DNA from 3 places in the Streptomyces sp. NPDC002520 genome. Region 3 is predicted to be linked to each of the others. Evidence: riboswitches for the same ligand, from Rfam matches in the RefSeq annotation. Region 3 holds a riboswitch; each other region holds the start of a gene.

Region 1 (5,463 bases), on a different contig from region 3:
TACTTGGCGACGCGCTCGGAGCGGGCCGGGGCGCCGGTCTTGATCTGGCCGCAGTTGGTGGCGACGGCCAGGTCGGCGATGGTGACGTCCTCGGTCTCGCCGGAGCGGTGGGACATCATGCACTTGAAGCCGTTGCGCTGGGCCAGCTCGACGGCGTCCAGGGTCTCGGTGAGCGAGCCGATCTGGTTCACCTTCACGAGCAGGGCGTTGGCGGTGCCCTCCTCGATGCCGCGGGCCAGGCGCTCCGGGTTGGTGACGAACAGGTCGTCGCCGACGATCTGGACCTTGTCGCCGAGCTTGTCGGTGAGGACCTTCCAGCCGGCCCAGTCGTCCTCGAACAGCGGGTCCTCGATGGAGACGAGCGGGTAGGCCGCCACGAGCTCCTCGTAGTACTCGGTCATCTCGGCGGCCGAGCGGGACTTGCCCTCGAACTCGTACTTGCCGTCCTTGTAGAACTCGGACGCGGCGACGTCGAGCGCGAGCGCGATCTGCTCTCCGGGGACGTAGCCGGCCTGCTTGACGGCCTCGAGGATGAGGTCGAGGGCCTCGCGGTTGGAGCCGAGGTTCGGGGCGAAGCCGCCCTCGTCGCCGAGGCCGGTGGCCAGGCCCTTGCTCTTCAGGACCTTCTTCAGGGTGTGGTAGACCTCGGCACCCCAGCGCAGCGCCTCGGAGAAGGACTCCGCGCCGATCGGGGCGATCATGAACTCCTGGATGTCGACGTTGGAGTCCGCGTGCGAACCGCCGTTGAGGATGTTCATCATCGGCACCGGCAGCAGGTGCGCGTTCGGGCCGCCCAGGTAGCGGAACAGCGGCAGGTCGCTGGCCTCGGAGGCGGCGTGGGCGACGGCGAGGGAGACGCCGAGGATGGCGTTGGCGCCGAGGGAGCCCTTGTTGTCGGTGGCGTCCAGGTCGAACATGGCCTGGTCGATCAGGCGCTGCTCGGTGGCGTCGTAGCCGACGAGCTCCGGGCCGATCTGCTCGATGACGGCGAGGACGGCCTTCTCGACGCCCTTGCCCTGGTAGCGGTTGGGGTCACCGTCGCGGAGCTCGATGGCCTCGAAGGCGCCGGTGGAGGCGCCGGACGGAACGGCGGCACGACCCGTGCTGCCGTCGTCGAGGCCGACCTCGACCTCGACCGTGGGGTTGCCTCGGGAGTCCAGGATTTCCCGGGCTACGACGACGTCGATGGACGGCACGAGCATCTCCTTCATGGATGTGACGCTGGAAGTGCGGGGCTGGTGTGCCTTGCGACTAGAGCCTAACCGTCCCAGGGGCGTCGGCCACCGACCGACCGTCCCGTGGACGGGAGAGACAGTCAGACGGTACCCATTGTTTATGAACGGAACAAAGGGGGTTCATGAAAAACCCCGTCCCGGCGCGTACGGGGGAACACGCGCCGGGACGGGAGTCCGTGGGGACGGGGGCGGCCGGAGCCTTGTGTCACTTCAGGTGCAGCTGCTGACCCGGGTAGATGAGGTCGGCGTCCTCGACGATGCCCTTGTTCAGGTCGAACAGCTTCTTCCAGCCACCCTTGACACCGTGCTTCTCGGCGATGGTGCTGAGGGTGTCGCCCTTGACCACCTTGTACTCGCCGTCACCCTTCTTGACCTTCTTGCCGGTCGGGGTGGTGACGGTCTTGCTCGCGGCCGGGCGGTCCGCCGAGCGGGAGGCGGCCTGCCGGTCGGTGGAGCGGGTGGTGGTGCTCGGCGCGGCGGGCTTGGCGGGGGCCGGCTTCGCGGGGGCGGCGGCAGCGGAGCCGCCGTAGGGGGTGCTGGACAGGCCCGTGCCGCAGACCGGCCAGGCGCCCTTGCCCTGGGCGGCGAGGACCTTCTCGGCGACAGTGATCTGCTGCTGCTCGGAGGCCAGGTCGGCGCGGGAGGCGTAGGCCGAGCCGCCGTACGCGGCCCAGGTGGAGGCGGAGAACTGCAGACCGCCGTAGTAGCCGTTGCCGGTGTTGATGGACCAGTTGCCACCGGACTCGCACTGGGCGACCTTGTCCCACTCGGTGGCGGTGGCGGCGGATGCGTTGCCGGCCGCCATCAGCGGGGCGGCGACGACGGCGCCGGCGACACCGGCGAGCGTGACGGCGCGAACGGCCTTGGACGGCAGACGGTGCTTGCCCTTGCCGGAAAACAGCATGGATCGATCCCCTCACCGACGCCTACGAGGTGAGCTGTCGGGTTCGGGCCGGTTGAGTTGCCCGGCCGCCCCTCCCGTCTTCCGGAAGGCGCGGCTCCACCCCAAGCCGGTCGCGGCATCAACTGCCGGATCCGGCGCTTACCTTGGGTCCCCCGCTCCTGCCTACGGCGCGTGACGCGTCGACTGTTCCCGGGCAACCGCTGGCAGGATTCGGCGTTGCGATGCCGGGGCTCGTGGTGACGAGCGGCCTTGACCGTAGACAGGCGTTCGGCGGAATTTCAAAGACGATCAGGGCTTCTGAGACTCATCCCACACTTTCACCAAAACGGACATCAGCGCCTGAAATGGGGCGCCAACTCCCCCCGTCCGCCGCCCTCTCAGGAACCGATGTGCAGGGTCTGACCGGGGGCGATGTGGTTCGGGTCGGCGCCGACGATCTTCTTGTTCTGGGCGTACAGCGCGCGCCATCCGCCGTCGACGTCAAGGGAGTCGGCGATGGAGGCGAGCGTGTCGTTCTCGCGGACGGTGTAGCCGTCCGCGTCACGGGAGGCGTGGCGGCCCGCGGAGCGGTCGTTCTGACCGTTTGTCACGCTTTCGTCCGCACTACCGCCACGGTGACGTCCGCCACTGTCGAGGGCGCCGGTGTCGACCAGACTCCAAGAAGCGCCGGTCTGCCACGAATTGCCCGAGTCGTCGGTCACAGGGTCGGAGCCGGCCGAATCCTCGCCCCCCTGTGTCGCACCGGAGTCGGGCAAGGTCGACTTGTCGTACTTGTGGGCATCCGCACCCTCATAGGCTCCGCCGAAACCGGCACCCTCGCTCACACCCGGGGACGGCGTGACCGTCGCACCCACCGAGGGGTCGGACGGGGAAGACGAAGACGGTGAACCCGGCTCATCGGATGAACTGGACGAGTCGGACTTCTTACCGGAGTCGGAGCCGCCCTGGGAGTCGGAGTCGGAGGAGGAGGGGCCGGAGTGCCCCTTGCCCGAGCCCTGGGAGTCGGAGTCCCCGGCGTCCGTGTCGGCGTCCGCGGAACCGGAGCCGGAGGTCATCCCGGAGAGCAGGGCGCAGGTGGCCCAGCGAGTGGTGCCCTGGTCGGCAAGGATCTTCTCGGCGACCGCGATCTGCTGCGAACGGCTCGCCTGGTCGGCGTTCTCGGCGTACCGGGTGCCGCCGTACTTGACCCAGTCCTCATGCGAGATCTGCAGGCCGCCGTAGTACCCGTTGCCGTTGTCGGCGCTCCAGGAGCCGCCGCTCTCGCACTCGGCGACCTTGTCCCAGGTGGTGCCGTCCGCCGCGTGGGCGCTCGCGGCGCCGAGGAGCGGGATGGCGATGGCGGAGCCGGTCACTCCGGCCGCGACGATGAGCGCCGGAGCTTGGCGGGGGCGACGGTGACGACCGTTCCCGGGGAGCATACGGAGGCCTTTCGAGCGACGGCAGATCCGGCGCGGCGGACGTTGCCCGGCCGCCACACTGATGGGTGAACGTATCGGCAGACGATCGCCTGTCACAAGTTCATGCCGCACAGATCACATGAAGATCACGCAGTTGAACGTCTCTCATGTTTTCTCCGCGAGCCGGATTCAGGAGACCGGCGTGAACTCCACGGGAAGCGTGCGCAAACCGCGCATGATGAGCCCGCCGCGCCAGCGCAGATCGGCCGGATCCGCCCCGAGCCGCAGGTCGGGCAGCCGGGTCAGCAGGGTGGCCAGCGCGGTCTGCCCTTCCAGCCGGGCGAGCGGGGCACCGAGGCAGTAGTGGATGCCATGGCCGTACCCGAGGTGCTGGTTGTCGCGGCGCCCGAGGTCCAGCACGTCCGGGTCGGCGAACCGCTCCGGGTCGCGGTCCGCGGCGGCGAGCACGACGAGCACCGGATCGCCGGCCGCGACGTCCTGCCCGCCGATGGTGAGCGGCCGGGTGGCGAACCGCCAGGTGGCCAGCTCCACGGGGCCGTCGTAGCGCAGGAGTTCCTCCACTCCGGTCTCCAGGAGGTCCCGCTCCCCGGCGGCGAGGGAACGCTGGAGGCGGTGGCGCTGCTCGGGGTGGGTGAGCAGGGCGTACGTGCCGTTGCCGATGAGGTTGACGGTCGTCTCGAAGCCGGCGAACAGGAGGATGAAGGCCATGGCGGCGGCCTCGTTCTCGGTGAGGTGCTCGCCGTGGTCGGAGGCCCGGATGAGGCCCGAGATCAGGTCCTCGCCCGGGGTCGGCTCGGCGGGCAGCGCCTCCCTCTTACGGTGGATGAGTTCGGCGAGGTAGCCACGCATCTTCTTGACCGACCGCGCGACACCGCCCCGCGGACCTCCGCCGTGCCGGATCATCATGCCCGCCCAGTCCCGGAAGTCGTCCTGGTCCTCGCGCGGGACACCGAGCAGGTCGCAGATGGCGTAGATGGGGAGCGGGAAGGCGAAATCGTGGATGAGGTCGGCGGAGCCCGTCGCCGCGAACCGGCCGATGAGCTGGTCGGTCAGCTCCTGCACCCGGGGCGCGAACTCGGCGACACGGCGGGGCGTGAACGCCTTGCTGACCAGCCTGCGCAGCCGGGTGTGGTCCGGCGGGTCGATGTTCAGCAGATGTGTCATCAGGTCGGCCTTGCGCTCGCCGGGGATGCCGGTCTTCCCCTTGGCGTGCGCGGGCTCGTCGTGATGGGCCGGGTTCTTGCTCAGCCGCTGGTCGGCCAGGGCCTGCTTGGCATCGGCGTACCGGGTGACCAACCAGGCCTCCACCCCACTGGGCAGCTTGGTCCGGTGCACGGGCGCGTGCTCGCGGAGCCAGGCGTAGGCGGGGTAGGGGTCGGCGGCGAACTCCCAGGTGAAGAGGTCCGGGGCGGGTGCGTCGGGGTGGGGCTGGTTGGTCACTCCTCGACGGTATCCGGCCCTCTGCGTCTCCGGCTCCGCGCCTTGTGCCTCCCGCTGTGCGCCCTCCGCCCTCCTTGCTTCTCCTCCTTACTGCTCCTCCTTACTGCTTCTCCTCCTTACTGCTCCTTCTTGCTGCTCGTCCTTACTTTTCCTTCTCCGGCTGTGTGCCCTCCGCCGCGCGTATCGCGTCCCGGTAGGTCCGGGCCGCCGCGCGGAGTGCCGCCTCCGGGTCGGCGCCGTCCGCCTCGGCGTGGACCGCCATTGCCAGCAGTTCGTAGCCGATGCCCTCGCCCTGGGGCAGGGGCACGTCCAGGTCGGCCGTGCGGGCGCGGGAGGCGAGCTTGGCGGCGAGGGCGAGACCGGGCTGGCCGAGGGGGACGCCCTCCGTCACCGAGGTGCGCTGCTTCTCCTCGGCCTTGGTGCGCAGCCAGTGCTCCTTGACGTCCTCCGGCGTCTCCGCCTTCTC
Region 2 (5,463 bases), on a different contig from region 3:
GCGATCCCGGAGGTCGGACCGGAGGACTTGGTCGCGGGCGCCCCGGTCCGCTTCCACGCGACGTGGGCCGGCGGGATCTCCTCCAGGAAGCGGGAGGGCGGGTTGTACGACGGCTGGCCCCAGGCGCTGCGCATCGTCGACCGCGTGAGGTAGAGCCGCTCCCGCGCGCGCGTGATGCCGACGTACGCCAGGCGCCGCTCCTCCTCCAGCTCCTTGGTCTGGCCGAGGGCGCGCATGTGCGGGAAGACGCCGTCCTCCATGCCGGTCAGGAAGACGACCGGGAACTCCAGGCCCTTGGCGGTGTGCAGGGTCATCAGCGTGATGACACCGGAGCCGTCCTCGTCCTCGTCGGGGATCTGGTCGGAGTCGGCGACCAGGGCGACCTTCTCCAGGAAGTCGGCCAGCGTGCCCTGCTCCCCCTCCTCGCGCTCCTGCTCGAACTCCAGGGCCACGGCGGCGAGTTCCTGGAGGTTCTCGATGCGGGTCTCGTCCTGCGGGTCGGTGGAGGCCTGAAGTTCGGCGAGATAGCCGGTGCGTTCGAGGACGGCCTCCAGGACGGTCGCCGGTCCGGCGCCGGACTCCACGATCGTCCGCAGGTCCTCCATCAGCGTGTTGAACCGCTTGACCGCGTTGGTGGAGCGCGCGGCCATGCCGTATGCCTCGTCCACTCGCTTCAGCGCCTGCGGGAAGCTGATCTTCTCGCGCTGGGAGAGGGCGTCGATCATCGCCTCCGCGCGCTCGCCGATGCCCCGCTTGGGGACGTTGAGGATGCGGCGCAGCGGCACCGAGTCCTCGGGGTTGGCGAGGACGCGCAGGTAGGCCAGGACGTCCCGGACCTCCTTGCGCTCGTAGAAGCGGACGCCGCCGACGACCTTGTAGGGCAGGCCGACGCGGATGAAGACCTCTTCGAAGACACGGGACTGGGCGTTGGTGCGGTAGAAGACGGCGACGTCGCCGGACTTGGCCTCGCCCGCGTCCGTGAGGCGGTCTATCTCGTCGGCGACGAACTGGGCCTCGTCGTGCTCGGTGTCGGCGACGTAGCCGACGATCCCCGCGCCCTGGCCGGCGTTGGTCCACAGGTTCTTCGGGCGGCGGGACTCGTTGCGCTCGATGACCGCGTTGGCGGCGGACAGGATGGTCTGCGTGGAGCGGTAGTTCTGCTCCAGCAGGATCGTCGTCGCGTTCGGGTAGTCCTCCTCGAACTGGAGGATGTTGCGGATGGTCGCGCCCCGGAAGGCGTAGATCGACTGGTCCGCGTCACCCACGACGCACAGTTCGGCGGGCGGGAGGTCGTACTCGTTCGGAGGGGCTTCGGAGGCGCGGTCGCCCGTGCCGACCAGCTCGCGCACCAGGGCGTACTGGGCGTGGTTGGTGTCCTGGTACTCGTCGACCAGGACGTGCCGGAAGCGGCGGCGGTAGTGCTCGGCGACGTCCGGGAAGGCGCGCAGCAGGTTGACCGTCGTCATGATCAGGTCGTCGAAGTCGAGCGCGTTGGCCTCGCGCAGCCGCGACTGGTAGAGCGCGTAGGCCTGGGCGAGGGTCTTCTCGAAGCCGTCGGTCGCCTGGGCGCCGAAGTCCTCCTCGTCGATCAGCTCGTTCTTGAGGTTGCTGATCTTGGCGCTGAAGGACTTGGGCGGGAAGCGCTTGGGGTCGAGGTCCAGGTCGCGGCAGACCAGGGCCATCAGACGCTTGCTGTCGGCGGCGTCGTAGATCGAGAAGGACGAGGTGAAGCCGAGCTTCTTCGACTCACGGCGCAGGATGCGGACGCACGCGCTGTGGAAGGTCATGACCCACATCGCGTTCGCGCGCGGGCCGACGAGCTGCTCGACGCGCTCCTTCATCTCGCCCGCGGCCTTGTTGGTGAAGGTGATCGCGAGGATCTGGCCCGGGTGCACGTTCCGTTCGGCGAGCAGGTGGGCGATGCGGTGGGTCAGCACACGGGTCTTGCCGGAGCCGGCGCCGGCGACGATGAGCAGCGGGGAGCCGGCGTGGACGACCGCGGCGCGCTGGTTCTCGTTGAGCCCCTCCAGAAGTGCCGCCGCGTCGAGGGCGGGCCGGGGGGCGCCGTCGCGGTAGTACCCTCCCCCACTCTCGGCTCCGCTCGAGCGGGGGGACCCCCACCGGTCCGGCGGCACGTCGAACTTCCCGCCGAACAGATCGTCCGGAAGCGGCTCCGGAGCATGATCGTCCTCGGGCGGCGGCGGGGGTTCCCCCTCATGCCCGCGAGGGGTCTGGAGGTCCGCCAGGAAGCTGTCGTCAAAGAGGCTGCTCATCGCTCTCCGAGTCTAGGGCGCCGCACCGACAACAAGTCGCCGCATCGGGAACATGGCCGCTTCGGCAGACAGTTGATCTTCCCGGTCCCGGTGCGGTCCTCCGGGGCTCGGGCGGCCGCCAAGTCCTCACCCAGCGGAATCACCTCGTGACTCGGGAGCGTTCCCACGACAAGGTCACGAAAATGTATCGGACATATGGTGCACCAACCTTCACACGAGTCACACGAGTTGGCTAGGTTGCCCGTCGGGCCGCACGCCCGTTTCCGGCGAACGTCGCCGGGTCGCGCGGCCTCCGCCGAGTCCATCGCGTCGCTGCACGGCGCACGGAGCCGGGGACCCACCGTTCCCTGGGGTGAATCGGCCCACGTTCCACCCGGGACGAGAGCCGTAGGGCAAGCCTTCCGAACCACCCGCCCGAACCCGACAGCTAACCCGGTAGGCGGCACACGGAAGGAGTCGCCTCCCTTGGCGTCGCACCGCAAGCCGCGTCCCGCGGGCACACTCGGAGCGGGTCTCCGCACCCCCATGCTCGCCACCGCCGCCCTCACCTCAGTGGCCGTGTTGTCCCAGCCGGCCGGCGCCGCCCCCTCTGCCGGCGGGAAGCCGAGCGTGGAGGAGGTCGAGAAGAAGGTCGACGACCTCTACCGCCAGGCGGAGTCCGCGACCGAGAAGTACAACGCCGCCAAGGAGCGGGCCGGTAACCAGCGCAAGCGCGTCGACACCCTGCGCGACGACGTCGCCCAGCGCACCGACCGGCTGAACCAGGCGCGCGAAAAGCTGGGCACGTTCGCCGCCGCCCAGTACCGGACCGGTGCCGCCGCGCCCGAGACCGCCACCTTCCTGCTCGCCAACGACCCGCAGGACTACTTCGACCAGAGCCAGCTGATGAACCGGCTGACGTCACGGCAGAAGATCGCGGTCGACGACTTCGTCACCGAGCAGTCCGCGACCATGAAGAAGCGCCGGGAGGCCGCCCAGAGCCTCCAGACCCTCTCCGAGTCGCAGCAGGAGCTGCAGACGGCCAAGGCCACCGTGCAGAAGAAGCTCGCCTCCGCGCGCGATCTGCTGTCCAAGCTGACGGCCGAGGAGAAGGCACGGCTCGCGGCGATCGAGCGGCAGAAGCAGGAGGAGGCCGCACACAAGGCGGCGGAGCTGGCGAAGAAGCAGGCGGCGCAGGAGGAGGCCGCGCGCAAGGCGGCGGCGCAGGAGAAGGCGCAGCAGGACAGCAGCTCGTCGACGTCGGGCGGTTCGTCGAGCTCCGGCGGCTCGTCCACGTCGGGCGGTTCGACGTCCGGTGGTTCGACGTCCACCGGGACGTCCACCTCCAAGGCCGACAAGGCGCTCGCCTTCGCCCGTGCCCAGATCGGGAAGCCCTACGTGTGGGGCGCGACCGGCCCCGGCTCGTACGACTGCTCCGGCCTGACCCAGGCCTCCTGGAAGGCCGCCGGCGTGAGCCTGCCGCGCACCACCTACGACCAGGTCAACGCGGGCACCACGGTCTCCCTCTCCAACGCGCAGCCCGGAGACCTGATCTTCTTCTACGACGACCTCAGCCACGTCGGCATCTACATAGGCAACGGCATGATGATCCACGCCCCCAAGCCCGGCGAGTACGTCCGCGAGGAGTCGATCTACTACGCCGGCGGATCGATCATCCACAGCGTGGTGCGTCCGGCCTGACCGCGCGCTACTTGGCTTCGCTCCAGGTCCTTCTCGGGCTCCACGCGCGCGTGGAGCCCGCACAGGGCACGCGCGCGTAGCCACGCTCTACCATCGGGCGCATGATCGGCGTCTCGGCTCTGCGCGCGTGGTGGACGGAGTGTCCGCCGGCGACGGGGGCCGCCGTGATGGCGACCGGAATCGTGTCGGTCGGCCTGCACCTGGCGGGCGCCGGGACGCCGTCCCTGATCGTCCTGGTGCCGGCCTGCGTCGCCTGGGTGGCGCCGGCCGCCGCCTTCGTCGTACGGCTGGTGCGGCATCGGCGGCGCTGGGCGGCCGAGGCACGGAGCCTGGGCGCGCTCACCGCCGTCGCGTTGCTCGCACTCGACCTGGCCTGGTGCGTCGTCCTGGTGGTGACCGAGGTGACGCACCCGCGGCTGCGCTACGACCTGCGGCGGTGGGCGACGGTCTTCCCGCTCGGAGTGACCGCGGCGGCCACCCTGTCGGTCGCGGACGCCCTGGGCATCGACTGGTTGAAGGGCCCGGGGCGGGTGCTGGTGTGAGTGTCGGTCGCCGCGTGGCTCGCGGCGGCGGCCGGCGCGGTGCTGTCGGCGCGCTCCGGGACCGGCGGAGAGGGGACGGGGGCGCCCGGCGTCACGTCCACAGCACGGCGATGAAGATGTTCGCCATGGTCAGCGCGCCGACCAGGCCGAACACGTTCTTGTCGACCTTCTCCTCGTCGCGCTTCACGTAGACCAGTCCGAGGATCACGATCAGCAGGGCCAGCTTCACGCCGATCTTGACGGTGTTGACGTGGTGGTGGTCGGCCTCGTTGAGCCCGACCAGGACCACGCCGGTGGCCAGCATGGTGAACGCGCCGTGCAGCATTCCCGGGACGAAGCGGGCCGTTCCCCGGCCCATCGCCTTCATCTGGGTGAGAAAACCGCCGAGCAGCGCGGCGATGCCGATGATGTGCAGGCCGACGAAGAGATGGATGAGTACGCCCATGACACCGGAGCCTAATCAGGGACCCGGGAGCCACTTGCCACCGGGCCCGGGTCACCGCAGGAGGCCCTTGCATATATGCGGCCCATAGCACCCCGCGCCTTCCCCATGTCCCGCATTTCCCGCATCGGTCATCACGCCGCGTGAAGACGACGCCTCCGCCCCTGCAATCCGTTCACATACGGTCATGCCGCGGCCCGTCGGAGCCAGTTCCGTACACCGCGTTACCAGCCCGTCACAGTCGGGCCTAGCGTCCTCCCTCAGGTGACCGGCTCTCCACCGCCGCCCGGGCCAGGGGCGGCCGTCGGCCACCACCGCCGAGGAAGGTCCGGCGGCGGCCCGCTCCCCCCTGTGCGGGCGGCCGCCGGACGTACCCACCGCTCGGTCGTACGCGTCCTCGGCCGTACGAGTCCCACGGAAGGACGTGACGGCCAGGTGGCAGCGCACCGAAAGTCCCGACAGCGCTCGCTCGGCGGCAACACGGCCCGCACGGCCGCCACCCTCGCTCTGGCGGGCGCGGCCACCG
Region 3 (5,463 bases):
CCGGTCGCGGACGGTGTGGAAGACGGCCGCCGTGCCCAGCACCAGCGCGGTCAGGCAGCACAGCAGGACCGTGGCGACCAGGCACTGCCACACCCACAAGGCGACCACGGGGTCCCGCTCGGGCCACACCGCCCGGGTCAGCGCGCGCGGCACCGGTACGGCGGCCGTCAGGCCGACGACGCTCAGCAGGAGCAGGCAGACGGTCATGCCGGGGCTCCGGTTCCTGGTCGGAGAGGTGTGCGGGGCAGGTGGTGCGGGTGACGCGCCGAGGGCGCGTCGCATGGTGCGTGTCCCGCCAGTATGACGGGGACACGCACCACGCGTCAGGTGTCCGGCGCCGATCGCGTCCGCCCGACGGCTCCCGGCTCAGCCCGACACGATGCGCCCGCTGACCTCTCCCAGACCGACCCGACTCCCGTCCTCGCCGGGTGCCCACGCCGTCATCGTGACCACGTCGCCGTCCTCCAGGAACGCCCGCTTGCCGTCGGGGAGTTCGAGCGGGTCGCGGCCGTTCCAGGTCAGTTCCAGCAGCGAGCCGCGCTGGTTCTCCGCCGGGCCGCTGACCGTGCCTGAGCCGTACAGGTCGCCGGTGCGCAGCGAGGCCCCGTTGACCGTCATGTGGGCGAGCTGCTGGGCGGCGGTCCAGTACATGGTGGAGAACGGCGGCTCGGACACCACCTGGCCGTTGATGGCGACGGAGATCCGCAGGTCGTAGCCGCCGGGCTCGATCCCGGGGGCCGAGTCGTCAAGGTAGGGCAGCAGCGGGTGCGTGCGCTCGGGCGGTGCCGTGCGCGCGTGCTCCAGCGCCTCCAGCGGGGTGATCCACGCCGACACCGAGGTCGCGAAGGACTTGCCGAGGAACGGGCCGAGGGGGACGTACTCCCAGGCCTGGATGTCCCGCGCCGACCAGTCGTTCAGCAGGCAGAGCCCGAAGACGTGGTCCCGGAAGTCGCCGAGCGCGACCGGTTGGCCCAGCGCGGAGGGCACACCGACCACGAAGCCGACCTCCGCCTCGATGTCGAGCCGGACGGAGGGGCCGAAGACGGGGGCCGGGTCGGCGGGGCCCTTGCGCTGCCCGGAGGGCCGTACGACGTCGGTCCCCGAGACAACGACCGTGCCGGCGCGGCCGTGGTAACCGATCGGCAGGTGCTTCCAGTTGGGGGTGAGGGCGTCCTCGGCGTCCGGGCGGAAGATCTGGCCGACGTTCCGGGAGTGGTTCTCGGAGGAGTAGAAGTCGACGTAGTCCGCCACCTCGAAGGGCAGGTGGAGCCTCACCGAGGACAAGGGGTGGAACAGCGGCTCGATGGCGGACCGGTGGGAGGGCACCGTCACCCACGCCGTCAGCGCGCGCCGCACGTCCGACCAGGCGGTGGGCCCGGCCGCCAGCAGCGCGTCCAGGGTGGGCCGGGCGAGCAGGGAGACGTACGGGGAGCCGAGTTCGGCGGCCGCGGCGCCCGCGTCGAGGACGTGGTCACCGAGCCGGACGCCGACCCTCCGCTCCGCGCTGCCGGAGGGCGAGAACACGCCGTAGGGAAGGTTGTGCGGACCGAAGGGGTCGCCCTCGGGGACGTCGAAGGGGGGCATGGGGTACTGCCTCGCTCTCATCCGGGCCATGCATGGCGCTGTGTTCCATGTGGTCGCGCCACACGTTACGGCTGAGGTGCGGGTCTTGGGCAGTGCCTCCAGGGCTGCCCCGGCGGTGTCTCAAGAGTTCGCGATGTCCGAATAGGCCTTGCCGGAGGGCCACAGACCTCCGCGTCCTTCAGCCCTCGCGTCCTTCAGACCTCCTCGGCCGCCCGCTGCCACTCCAGGCCCCCGCGCCCGTCGTCCGTCACCACGCCCGCCCCCGCTCCGTCACATCGCCTCGCGCACAACGTAACGCCCGCCACGGACAAGCCGGGCCGCACGTGGGACCCGGCGGCGCACAAGTCCGGTGACCACGCGGTGAGTCGAGGGTGTGCGCGGTCCGTATTCTCTGATCATGGCCGCACCTCCTCCCGCGTACTCACTGATCGCCACCGACCTGGACGGAACGCTGCTGCGCGGCGACGACACCGTCTCCGACCGGTCGCGTGCCGCGCTCGCGCGGGCGGCGCGCGCCGGTGCGAGCCATCTGGTGGTGACGGGGCGCCCGGTCCCGCGGGTACGGCCGCTGCTGGACGTCCTCGGCTCCACCGGGCTCGCGGTGTGCGGGCAGGGCGCGCAGGTCTACGACGCCGGGGCCGACCGCCTCCTGTGGTCGGTCAGGCTGGACCGGGAACTGGCCGAGGTCGCGCTCGGCAAGATCGAGGCCGAGGTGGGGCAGGTGTACGCGGCCGTCGACCAGGACGGGGTGGACGGGCTCACGCTGATCGAGCCCGGGTATCTGATGCCGCACCCGACCCTGCCCGCCGTGCGGGTCGGCCGGCGCGACGACCTGTGGTGCGAGCCCATCAGCAAGGTGCTGCTGCGCCATCCCGGGCTGTCCGACGATGAGTTGGCGGAGGTCGCGCGCGCGGTGGTGGGCTCGCTCGCGACAGTCACGATGTCGGGGCCGGGGACCGTGGAGCTCCAGCCGTGCGGTGTCACCAAGGCGACGGGCCTCGCGCTGGCCGCCGGGCATCTCGGGGTCCTCGCCGAACAGGCCCTCGCCTTCGGCGACATGCCCAACGACATCCCCATGTTCGACTGGGCCGCCCGCGGTGTCGCCATGGCCAACGCCCACCCCGAACTCAAGGCCGTCGCCGACGAGGTCACGAAGTCGAACGAGGACGACGGCATCGCCGTCGTCCTCGAAAGACTGTTTCCGGTCGGCTGACCGGAGGCTCAGCAGGGCCTGCCGCTGTGTGGATCAGTAGGCGCCGTTGACGTTGTCGATCGACCCGTAGCGCGCGGCCGCGTAGTTGCAGGCGGCCGTGATGTTCGCGACCGGGTCGTAGGGGTCGTAGGCCGTGCCCGCCACGTGGTAGGTGTTGAAGGTCGGGTCGATGACCTGGAGCAGGCCCTTGGACGGGATGCCCTTGGCGGCGTTGGAGTCCCAGAGGTTGATGGCCTTCGGGTTGCCCGACGACTCACGCATGATGTTGCGGTAGATGCCGTTGTACGTGCCCGGGATCTTCTTCTCGCCCATGATCGCGAGCGACTCGCGGATCCAGCCGTCGAGGTTGTTCGGGTACCCGGCGAGGGTCGTGGACGGCGTGGAGGTGGTCGAGCCGGCGGCCGAGGCAGTGGTGGCGCCGAGGATCGGAAGGGCGAGCACGGCGGCGCCGGTACCGGCGACGGTGAGCGTGCGGAAGAGGCGGGTCGAGCGGGTGCGGCGGAACTGAGCGGCAGCGGGCATGGCGTTGTCCTCTCCGGCGCCTGCGAGGTGAGCTGTCGGGTTCGGGCGGGGAGGTGCCCGGCCGCGCCGCCAGGCCCGTTGGGCACTGGAGGTGGTGCGACTTCACCCCTAGCCGTTCCGGTGCGACATGTGCCGACCGGTCCGGCGACTTCCCTGGGTCCCCCGCTCCTGCCGTACGAAATGAGTTCGTCGAGTGGGTGGTGTCAGACGCGGCAGGATTCGGCGTCCGTCTGACGGCCCGGAACGTATGCGAGAGCACATGTCCGGAACAAGTGGTGGATTCACATGAAGTGGTAGTTGACCTTGGAATGTGCCAATTGGGGTAATTGATCCTTTGCGGTTGCCAATACTCAACTGCCCGATGGGGCAAGGCGGGAGGGGTGGTCGGGTCGGTGGGGTCGCCGAGGGGGGTGAGTGACCCAATTCACGAAGCGGCAAATTCCGCAAAACCAGACATAGGGGATTAACGGGATTCGCGCTCAATGAGGTCATTGGAGGGTTTCTGTCCCCTTGGGTCCGGAACCTCTGGGGCGGTGTACTTCGCCGAAGGGGGGTGAGGCGGTCTCCGGATCGCCTCCGGGGTGCGGCTTCGAGGTCTGTGGAGCCGCCTTCGGGCTCGCTCCCGGAGTCGCACTCGGGGGCGTCGAACGCGCGCACGGTCGGCGTGGCGCCCGACGGTGGGGTGCATCGTCCTATTAAGTCGATGAATGTCCGTTCTTATTGAATGATCGACAACATAACGGCCGTGATCCCGATACCGCCCGGGCTGGACCGGTGGGTGCTATCGGTGATCGAAAGAGGACCGGATACGCTGACTTGAGTGATGGCAGCGACCTATCGACAAGCCGTGTAATCGCCAGCAGACACCAGCAGACAGGAGACCCCTCGTGACCGTCGTCGGGCCGTTCGGGCTGAGCGTGCGGGACCAGGCTCTGGAAGCCGATGTCCAGGCCGGATTGACGGCTGTCGAGGAAGGCTTGCTCGAGGCCACCAAGAGCGAGGTCCCGTTCATCACGGAGGCCGCGCAACACCTGGTACGGGCCGGCGGGAAGCGCTTCCGGCCGCTGCTCGTGATGCTGGCCGCCCAGTTCGGCGACCCCTACGCGCCGCGCGTCGTGCCGTCGGCCGTGGTCGTGGAGCTGACCCACCTGGCCACGCTGTACCACGACGACGTCATGGACGAGGCGGCCGTGCGGCGTGGTGTGGACAGTGCCAACACGCGCTGGGGCAACTCCGTCGCGGTCCTCACCGGCGACTTCCTCTTCGCCCGCGCCTCCCAGATACTCGCCGACCTCGGCCCCGAGGCGGTCCGCGTACAGGCCCTCGCGTTCGAGCGGCTGGTCACCGGGCAGATCCTGGAGACCGCGGGCCCCCAGGACGGCCGCGACCCGGTCGAGCACTACCTGGACGTGCTGGGCGGCAAGACGGGCTCCCTGGTGGCCGTGTCCTGCCGGTTCGGCGCGATGATGTCCGGCGCGGACGAGACGGTGATCGACGTGCTCACCCAGTACGGCGAGCGGCTCGGGGTCGCCTTCCAGCTCGCGGACGACGTCCTGGACATCGCCTCCGACTCCCACGAGTCCGGCAAGACCCCGGGCACCGACCTGCGCGAGGGCATCCCCACCCTGCCCGTGCTCCGGCTGCGCGAGCGGGCCGCCCGGCTGAGCCTCGCCGAGGACATCGCCCTGTGCGAGCTGCTGGACTCCGACCTCAGCGACGACACCCGGCACGCCCGGGCGCTGGCCGGCCTGCGCGCCCACCCGGCGCTGGAGCAGGCCCGCCGGGACACCATCCGGTACGCGGAGGAGGCGCGGGCCGCGCTCTCCCCGCTGCCCGAGGGTGACGCCAAGGCGGCGCTGACCCAGCTCTGCGACGCCGTGGTGCACCGCGCCGGCTAGGACCCGGCGCGGTGGCCCGGCGGACAGCCCTTGTGGCCCCGCTCCGGCTGCCCGTCTCTGACCTCGGCTCCCGGTCCGGCTACGGGTCCTTGGGCTCGGCTCGCGGTCCTGGCTGCCGGTCTCTGACCTCGGCTCGCGGTCCGGCTACGGGCCCTTGGGCTCGGCTCGCGGTCCTGGCTGCCGGTCTCTGACCTCGGCTCGCGGTCCTGGCTGCCGGTCCCTGGCCTTCGGGGCTCCCGGCTCCGG

The links. A riboswitch is a leader RNA that binds a small molecule or an ion and turns the genes downstream of it on or off. The one in region 3 is predicted to bind cyclic di-AMP.
Region 1: linked by a shared signal. The riboswitch ahead of ACWD5D_RS18110 (transglycosylase family protein) and the one ahead of ACWD5D_RS26340 (transglycosylase SLT domain-containing protein) in region 3 are both predicted to bind cyclic di-AMP.
Region 2: linked by a shared signal. The riboswitch ahead of ACWD5D_RS12850 (NlpC/P60 family protein) and the one ahead of ACWD5D_RS26340 (transglycosylase SLT domain-containing protein) in region 3 are both predicted to bind cyclic di-AMP.

The regions. Positions count from the first base shown of each region.
Region 1 is NZ_JBSFXG010000011.1:145,030-150,492, reverse strand. Features, by position in the region: gene eno (phosphopyruvate hydratase) at 1-1,202, opposite strand, end outside; gene ACWD5D_RS18110 (transglycosylase family protein) at 1,441-2,139, opposite strand; cyclic di-AMP (ydaO/yuaA leader) riboswitch at 2,144-2,319, opposite strand; gene ACWD5D_RS18105 (transglycosylase family protein) at 2,517-3,557, opposite strand; gene ACWD5D_RS18100 (cytochrome P450 family protein) at 3,726-4,997, opposite strand; gene ACWD5D_RS18095 (nucleoside triphosphate pyrophosphohydrolase) at 5,140-5,463, opposite strand, start outside.
Region 2 is NZ_JBSFXG010000007.1:68,922-74,384, reverse strand. Features, by position in the region: gene pcrA (DNA helicase PcrA) at 1-2,273, opposite strand, end outside; cyclic di-AMP (ydaO/yuaA leader) riboswitch at 2,574-2,730, shown strand; gene ACWD5D_RS12850 (NlpC/P60 family protein) at 2,739-3,953, shown strand; gene ACWD5D_RS12845 (SLAC1 family transporter) at 4,055-4,495, shown strand; gene ACWD5D_RS12840 (hypothetical protein) at 4,587-4,940, opposite strand; gene ACWD5D_RS12835 (NlpC/P60 family protein) at 5,373-5,463, shown strand, end outside.
Region 3 is NZ_JBSFXG010000020.1:151,981-157,443, forward strand. Features, by position in the region: gene ACWD5D_RS26325 (M56 family metallopeptidase) at 1-207, opposite strand, end outside; gene fahA (fumarylacetoacetase) at 367-1,584, opposite strand; gene ACWD5D_RS26335 (HAD family hydrolase) at 1,982-2,797, shown strand; gene ACWD5D_RS26340 (transglycosylase SLT domain-containing protein) at 2,831-3,319, opposite strand; cyclic di-AMP (ydaO/yuaA leader) riboswitch at 3,324-3,521, opposite strand; gene ACWD5D_RS26345 (polyprenyl synthetase family protein) at 4,207-5,217, shown strand.